2 regions of the Ensifer canadensis genome follow, and region 2 is predicted to be linked to the other one. Evidence: predicted binding sites of a transcription regulator. Region 2 holds the regulator's gene; the other holds the start of a gene.
What was found. The regulator HrcA, encoded in region 2, represses chaperone genes, less so after heat shock. The targets are predictions, from matches to a motif close to GTTAGCACTCNCNNNNNGNGAGTGCTAAC.

Region 1 (4,209 bases), on a different replicon from region 2:
CAGCCGTCCATCGCGCCTCAGATTGCGCACCCGGCCTGGCTGGACAAGCACTATAAGGCTATATCCAACCAATTTGATCTCGAGCGCCCGGTTTTCGGCGGCCGGCGCCCCCTTGGCATGTAGCGCCAGGCATCGTGGGGATTTATGGAGGGTTCCTGCCGCTGTTGATGGAGCGCATCGTAAAGGGTGAGATCGATCCCTCCTTCATCATCACCCACCGAGCGTCCTTGGAAAAGGGACCTGACCTCCACAAGACTTTCCGCGACAAGCAGGACGGCTGCATCAAGGTGGTCCTTAAGCCCTAAAGCCAAAGACCATGGCGGTCGCACTTGGCAGAACGCGCAAGAAAGCCTGCGCTAAAGCCACCTCGACCGTGATCGTCGATCGTCCTGTCCCGAGGAACAGTAAGGTTACGGGGAGAAAACACAATCGAGCGGTTCAAACGCGCCGACGTGCTCTAAGCCGAATAACGCCAGTCCCGATAACGCGAGAAGCGTTCATTGATGCCTGCCGAGATGCTGGCATGTTATCGGACGCGGACGAAACGCTCGGACCCAACGCCGGCGGTGATCGTCAACACTCGGCGGTCTAAATCGCCTCGGCTGGAGTCCCAGATCCAGACTCGGGTGTCCTGTTGTCATCCATGAGGTGCGCTCGCACACGAACGCACCTCTGCTTTGATGGTAAGAACCGCCTGGGGCGTGGCACACTCTGGACAGGGCCCGCCGGTCGGGGCGGGCCTTAAGAATTAGAATTCCATCCCAGGACCAGCAGGCACGGCCGGGGCGGGTTCCTTCTTCGGTTTTTCAGCGATCATGGCTTCCGTCGTCACCAGCAGACCCGCGACAGATGCTGCGTCTTGAAGCGCGGTCCGGACGACCTTCGCCGGATCAATGACCCCTTGGGAGTAAAGGTCGCCATATTCACCGGTCTGAGCATTCCAGCCATAGGAGAACTCGCTCTTTTCGAGCAGCTTGCCAACGATCACAGAGCCTTCCGCACCGGCGTTCTCTGCAATTTGGCGGACGGGGGCCTCAATTGCGCGGCGAACGATGTCGACGCCGACCCTCTGGTCCCGGTTGGCTGTCTGCAGGCTATCGAGCGCCTTCACCGCGCGCAGCAGCGCGACGCCGCCACCGGGCAGGATACCTTCCTCAACCGCAGCCCGCGTCGCGTGCAGAGCGTCGTCGACCCGATCCTTCTTTTCCTTCACCTCAACTTCGGTGGAGCCGCCAACGCGGATGACAGCGACGCCGCCGGCAAGCTTGGCAAGGCGTTCCTGCAGTTTTTCCCGATCGTAATCGGAGGTGGTCTCCTCAATTTGCGCCCGGATCTGGGCCACGCGACCGTCAATTTCCGCCTTCGAACCGACACCATCGATAATGGTGGTATTCTCTTTTTCGATCGCCACCTTCTTGGCGCGTCCGAGCATTTCGAGAGTGACGTTCTCGAGCTTGATGCCGACGTCTTCGGAGATGACCGTGCCGCCGGTGAGGATGGCGATGTCTTCCAGCATGGCCTTGCGGCGATCGCCGAAACCGGGTGCCTTGACGGCAGCGATCTTGAGCCCGCCACGCAGTTTGTTCACGACAAGCGTGGCAAGAGCTTCGCCTTCGACGTCCTCAGCAATGATCAGGAGCGGTTTCCCGCCCTGAACGACAGCTTCGAGAACCGGAAGCATCGACTGCAGGTTCGAGAGCTTCTTCTCATGGATGAGGATATAGGGGTCCTCGAACTCAACGCGCATCTTGTCGGCATTGGTAACGAAATATGGGCTGAGATAGCCACGGTCGAACTGCATGCCTTCGACGACTTCAAGCTCGGTTTCCGCTGTCTTGGCTTCCTCGACGGTGATGACGCCCTCGTTCCCGACCTTTTCCATTGCCTCAGCGAGGTACCGGCCGATTTCCTCGTCGCCGTTGGCTGAAATGGTGCCCACCTGAGCGATTTCGGAGTTGTTAGAAATCTTGCGGGCGTTGGTCTTCAGTTCTTTGACGACCGCGTCGACGGCCACGTCGACACCGCGCTTTAGGTCCATCGGGTTCATCCCCGAGGCCACGGCCTTCGCGCCTTCCTTCACGATCGCCTGGGCAAGGACGGTCGCGGTCGTCGTACCGTCCCCAGCGAGATCATTCGTCTTGGATGCCACTTCGCGCAGCATCTGGGCGCCCATGTTCTCGAACTTGTCCTCAAGCTCGATCTCCTTGGCGACCGTAACACCATCCTTGGTAATGCGGGGGGCGCCGAAGGATTTGTCGATCACGACATTGCGACCCTTCGGTCCCAGTGTCACCTTCACGGCATTAGCAAGCAAATCGACCCCGCGCAGCATACGGTCACGGGCATCGGTGTTGAATTTGACTTCTTTCGCGGCCATTTTTCACTCCTTCAATAGGCAGCTTTGTTGACTGACGTGGATCAGGCGGCCTTAATCTGCTCGGCCTGTGGCTCGATGACGCCCAAGACATCGCTTTCCTTCATAATCAGCAGATCCTCGCCGTTGATCTTGATCTCGGTGCCGGACCATTTGCCGAACAAGATGCGATCACCCGCCTGGACATCCAGCGCCTGGATCTGGCCCGCCTCGTTGCGCGCGCCTGAGCCGACGGCGATGACCTCGCCTTCTTGCGGCTTTTCCTTGGCGGTGTCGGGAATGATGATGCCGCCCTTGGTTTTCTCCTCGGAATCGACCCGGCGGACGAGAATGCGATCATGAAGCGGTCGGAACGACATGTTTTCCTCCAATGGACAAACAATGATGTTGGTGTTCCCCCAGTCGGCCTGGATGACCAGTCCGGTCAGGTACAAAACCTCAATCGAGCGTCTTGCGCGAAATGATCTGGTTTGCCGAATTTTCGATTTCAAGAGGAAGACGCAAAAAAATAGCACTCGAGCTCTGTGGCTGCTAAGGCACTGGAAAGGAACAACAAACCTTCGCGCCGCGTTTCGCTTTTTTGCTATAGGCGCAAAGGCACCGCCTTACAAAGTCAAATGGACGGAGGTGAAGCATGCAATTCTCATCAGATCTCGATTGCCAGCTTAACGGTTATGGTCTCACCACTGCGCATATCCTCTATCGCATTCCCGATTTCGAATCCGTCCTGCAGGCCTATGTCTGGCAGGACTACGATTTGGCTCCCGATTTCCCGCAATTGCATAGGTCCCTCGACTTCTGGCAGCCCAATCTTGAAGGTCCGCTGCACTCTGTCCGCTATTCGTATCAGCGTCTGATCGGGCCTAATGAATGGCGGCGCGTCGACGGCGAGTTCAGATTGTATTGAGGCTTCAACGGAATTAGTTACTCCCTGGCCCATGTGCTCTCGAGGATCGATGAGCTTGATCGGGAAACCAGAGATTTACCGCTGGTCTGAAGGCCGAAAATTTTCCCAGCCATCGCTCTTGAATCCGAAATTCGCGAAAACCAGATCAATTGTCGCCAGCCGCTGCGATCAGGGCTGGCTTTGCTGGAAGCCCCGTCTTTCGGCGCTTCCGTACCCATGTTGCTCAAGGAGGATATGGCTATGGCAACATCTTACGACTACGCACCGCTGTTCCGCTCGAGCATCGGCTTCGATCGGATCTTCAATCTTTTGGAAGACGCGCAGCGCGGCCGCTCGATCAGCGACTGGCCGCCCTATGACATCGTCAAGACCGGCGAGGACAGCTACCGGATTTCGATCGCAGTGGCCGGCTTCGCGCAGGACGATCTTGACTTGACCTTTCAGTCCAACCTGCTGACCGTGACCGGCAAGAGGCAGGAACCTTCCACGGACGGCTATCTGCATCGTGGCATTGCCGGCCGCCCGTTTGAACACCGGTTTGAGCTTGCCGACCATGTCAAGGTGACTGGCGCGGATCTGAAGAACGGTCTTCTGTCCATCGATCTCGTTCGAGAAATCCCAGAAGCACTGAAGCCGAGGAAAATCTCCATCCAGAGCGAACCATCTCTGGCGCCATCAACCGCTCCGGCACAAATCAAAGCGGACAAGGCTGCTTGAGAAGCTGTGAGGGGGCGCCGATGCGTCGGCGCCCTATGACACTTCGGGTCAGGAAGGAGAGAGACGATGAAACCCGATATGTTCAAAGAGCCCGTATCCATTCTTGTTGGCCTCGGTTTTCCCGCAGAGGTTCGCAGCGTCCTCGAGGCCTACCGCTATCTCTCCGAGTGTCCGACGTCACTCAGAGACACGGCACATTCTATTGCGTTAA
Region 2 (4,209 bases):
GAATATGCGGTGCCCATCGCCCACGGCAAGGAGGCTGTAAAAGCTGTGCGCAAGCTGATGCTGGAAAAGCACCCGACCTGCATCTACCCGATCGAATACCGCTTCACCGCAGGCGACACCGGCTGGATCAGCCCGTTCTACGAGCAGGATTCGATCACGCTTTCCGTCTCGGGCGAGCCGGGCACGGACTATTGGGAGTATCTCAAAGACGTCGATACGATCCTGCGCCAATACGGCTCGCGGCCGCATTGGGGGAAGCTGCATTTCCTCGGCGCGGAGGACGTGACTGCGCTCTATCCACGATCCGGCGATTTCCGGGCATTACGGGCGAAAGTCGACCCGGAGGGCCGTTTCCTCAACGATCACCTGCGGCAGTTGTTCGGTTGATATGATTGCCGAAAACAAGAAACGCCGCGCATCCGAGTGGACGCGCGGCGTTGAAATGGATCAGACCGCAGCTCAGGCCGCCGGGCTGTCGCCTTCCGTAGCTGCCGCCTTCGGGCCGCCCTTGGATACGCCGACCATGGCCGGGCGCAGCACGCGGTCGCCGATGGTGTAGCCGGCCTGAACGACCTGCAGCACCGTGTTGTTCGGCACGTCGGCGTTCGGGATTTCGAACATTGCCTGGTGGAAGTTCGGGTCGAACTTCTGGCCTTCCGGCTCAAGCTTCTTCACGCCGTGACGTTCCAGCGCCGACAGCATGGCGCGCTCGGTCATCTCGACACCTTCGATGAGGGCAGTAAGGCCCGCTTCTCCGGCTTCCTTCGCTTCAGCCGGGATGGCATCGAGCGCACGGCGCAGATTGTCGGAGACGGCGAGCATGTCGCGGGCAAAACCAGCAACGGAATAGGACTTGGCATCCTTGACGTCGCGTTCGGTGCGGCGGCGCAGGTTGTCCATTTCGGCGGCGAGCCTTAGATACTTGTCGCGCAGGTCGTTGTTCTCAGCCCTTGCAAGCTCCAGCGGATCGGGCTCGGCAACCGGCGCCGCTTCCACAACCTCGGGCGTATCGTTGACTGCCTCGTCGGTCGCGGCAGCTTCGTGTCCGTGCTTGTTTGTTTCGTCGGTCATGACGTTCTCCGGTGTTCGTCTGTCTTGTCTTCCGCATTCCGACGCCCGCGCGCAACGATGGCCGCATGGCGTAAAATGCGCAGTGACTGGATTTGATGCCGATATCGAGGTTTAGGGCCGAAAAATCAAGGGTTCAATGCTGCCTGTGGCCAAAAGCGCCTGATCAGCGCGAAAGCCGCGACATCAACTGCGCGGTATAATCGACCATCGGCACGATGCGCGAATAGTTGAGCCGCGTCGGACCGATGACGCCGACGGCGCCGACGATGCGATCTTCACTGTCGCGATAGGGCGCAACGATCAGCGACGAACCGGACAATGAAAACAACTTGTTCTCCGAACCGATGAAGATCCTGACACCCGGGCCGCTCTCTGCGAGGTCAAGCAGCTCGATCAGGCTGTCCTTCTTTTCCAGGTCGTCGAAGAGCATGCGCAGGCGGTCGATATCCTCGGTTCCCTCCAGGCCCTCGAGCAGGTTGGCCCGGCCGCGAACGATCAGCCGTGCCGGCTTTTCATCGCCCTCGTTGCCCGACCAGATCGCCAGTCCACGCTCGACCAGTTCCTGGGACAGGGCATCGAGTTCGCTGCGCACGGTCTGCTTGACGGTTTCGAGCTGCGAGCGCACCTCGCCGATCGTCTGGCCGGCGAGATGGGCATTCAAGAAGTTCGCTGCTTCCGTCAGTTGCGAGCTCGTCACGCCGGCGGGAAGCTCGATGATGCGGTTTTCGACCTGGTCATGCTCGCCGACGAGCACGGCCAGCGCCTTGGTGGGCGCCAGCCGGATGAATTCGACATGCTTGAGCACCGGATCGTTCTTGGCGGTGATCACGAGGCCGGCGCCGCGCGACATGCCCGACAGCATCTGGCTTGCCTCTGCCAGCAGCGTATCGACCGGCTGGGCATGGTCGCTCAACCGCACGTGCCGATCGATCGAAGCACGATCTTCTGGGGAGAGATTGCCGACCTGCATGAAGGCGTCGACGAAGAAACGCAGGCCCGTCTGCGTCGGCAGGCGGCCGGCGCTGATGTGCGGCGAATAGATCAGCCCGAGATCTTCGAGGTCGCTCATCACATTGCGCACGGACGCCGGCGACAGCGACATCGGCAGCAACCGCGAAAGGTTGCGTGAGCCGAGAGGCTCTCCGCTGTTCAAATAGGTTTCGACGATGCGACGGAAGATTTCACCGGAACGCTCGTCCAGCGCCGCCGCGATATCGGTCACTCCGGGATTGCGCAGTACCATGTCGCTCCATGTTCGCAGGCCAATCCTGCCGCCGGAAATATAGTGATCCCCGCGCCCGATAGCAAAAGGGAAAAATCGCCCCGATCCCCGGCTGTCCACCGGTTCCCTTTGGCTGCGCCATGCTCTAGAAGGCTCACCAGATACGATAGGAGTTTGATGATGCGGCCATCCGGCAGAAAAATCGACCAAATGCGCAAGGTTTCGTTCGAGCGCAATTTCTCCAAGCACGCGGAAGGCTCCTGTCTGGTGCGATTCGGCGATACGCACGTGCTGTGCACAGCCAGCCTTGAGGAAAAGGTTCCGGCCTGGCTGCGCAACGGCGGCAAGGGTTGGGTGACGGCCGAATACGGCATGCTGCCGCGCGCCACCGGCGAGCGCATGCGTCGCGAAGCCTCGAGCGGCAAGCAGAGCGGCCGCACCCAGGAAATCCAGCGCTTGATCGGCCGGTCGCTGCGCGCCGTCGTCGATCTGCCCGCACTCGGCGAACGCCAGATCTCGATCGACTGCGACGTCATCCAGGCTGATGGCGGCACGCGCACGGCCTCGATCACCGGCGCCTGGGTGGCGCTGCATGACTGCCTGAAGTGGATGGAAGCCCGCAACATGGTGAAGGTCGAGAAGGTCCTGAAGGACCATGTCGCCGCCATATCCTGTGGCATCTTCGCCAACCAGTCGATCATCGACCTCGACTACCTCGAAGATTCCGCCGCCGAGACCGACGCGAATTTCGTCATGACCGGCACCGGCGGCATTGTCGAGATCCAGGGCACGGCCGAAGGCAAACCCTTCAGCGAAGCGGAATTCGCAAGCCTGCTCGGACTGGCAAAGACCGGCATTGCCGAGCTTGTCGCACTGCAGAAGCAGGCGATCGCCGGCTGACGAGAAGGACGGAGACGATGGCCCCGGCGCTGGATGGCATTCTTGAGACTGCGCTCTATGCGTCGGATCTCGACGCCGCCGAGGCCTTCTACAGCGGTGTGCTGGGGCTGGAGAAGATTACACGGCGGGAGAACCGACATGTGTTCTTTCGCTGTGGCTCGGGCGTTCTGCTGATTTTCAATCCTGCGGAAACGGTCAAACCGCCTTCGCCGGATGCGGCCCTGCCGGTGCCGCCGCACGGCACCACCGGCCAGGGCCACATGTGCTTCCGCGTTTCCGCGTCGGCACTCGACGCCTGGAGGGCCAAGCTGGAAACGGCGGGTGTCACGATCGAAGCCGATGTTGTCTGGCCGAACGGCACGCGCTCCTTCTACTTCCGCGATCCGGCCGGCAACAGCCTCGAATGCGCGGAACCGGGCCTCTGGTCCATCGAATGAACCGCGGCCTTCGCGCCGCATCTTTTAAGAGACGACACATCATGCGCACACTGGATGACAAGACGCTCATCGTCGCCAGCCACAATGCCGGCAAGATCCGCGAGATCCGCGACCTGATCGGGCCGCTCGGCTTCGAGGCCAAGTCGGCAGCCGACCTCGACTTCGTCGAACCGGATGAGACCGGCACAACCTTCGAGGAAAACGCGACGATCAAGGCGCTCGCCTCGGCCAAGGCCTCGGGCCTGCCGGCGCTTTCGGACGATTCCGGCCTGGCGATCGACGCACTTGATGGCGCACCTGGCGTCTACACCGCCAACTGGGCCGAACGCGAAGACGGCAGCCGCGATTTCGCCATGGCGATGGAAAAGGTCGAAAAGGCGCTGCAGGGCAAGGGCGCAAGTGCGCCTGAAAAACGCACGGCCCGTTTCGTCTCGGTGCTTTGCCTTGCCTGGCCAGACGGCCATGTCGAACTTTTCCGCGGCGAGGTCGAGGGCCATGTCGTGTGGCCGCCGCGCGGCGACCAGGGTTTTGGCTACGATCCGGTCTTTCAGCCGAAGGGTTACGACACTACATTCGGCG

Region 1: the regulator HrcA is predicted to act here: its motif matches at 2,882-2,910, upstream of groES (co-chaperone GroES).

What each region holds. Positions count from the first base shown of each region.
Region 1 covers NZ_CP083373.1:775,511-779,719, forward strand. Annotated here, with positions in the region: partial or broken gene J3R84_RS33440 (glutathione-dependent formaldehyde dehydrogenase) at 132-305, shown strand; gene groL (chaperonin GroEL) at 749-2,377, opposite strand; gene groES (co-chaperone GroES) at 2,419-2,733, opposite strand; gene J3R84_RS33455 (usg protein) at 3,009-3,281, shown strand; gene J3R84_RS33460 (Hsp20 family protein) at 3,522-3,998, shown strand; gene J3R84_RS33465 (DUF982 domain-containing protein) at 4,065-4,209, shown strand, end outside.
Region 2 covers NZ_CP083370.1:9,908-14,116, reverse strand. Annotated here, with positions in the region: gene J3R84_RS00085 (D-arabinono-1,4-lactone oxidase) at 1-387, shown strand, start outside; gene grpE (nucleotide exchange factor GrpE) at 460-1,071, opposite strand; gene hrcA (heat-inducible transcriptional repressor HrcA) at 1,235-2,314, opposite strand; gene rph (ribonuclease PH) at 2,474-3,193, shown strand; gene J3R84_RS00065 (VOC family protein) at 3,211-3,630, shown strand; gene rdgB (RdgB/HAM1 family non-canonical purine NTP pyrophosphatase) at 3,672-4,209, shown strand, end outside.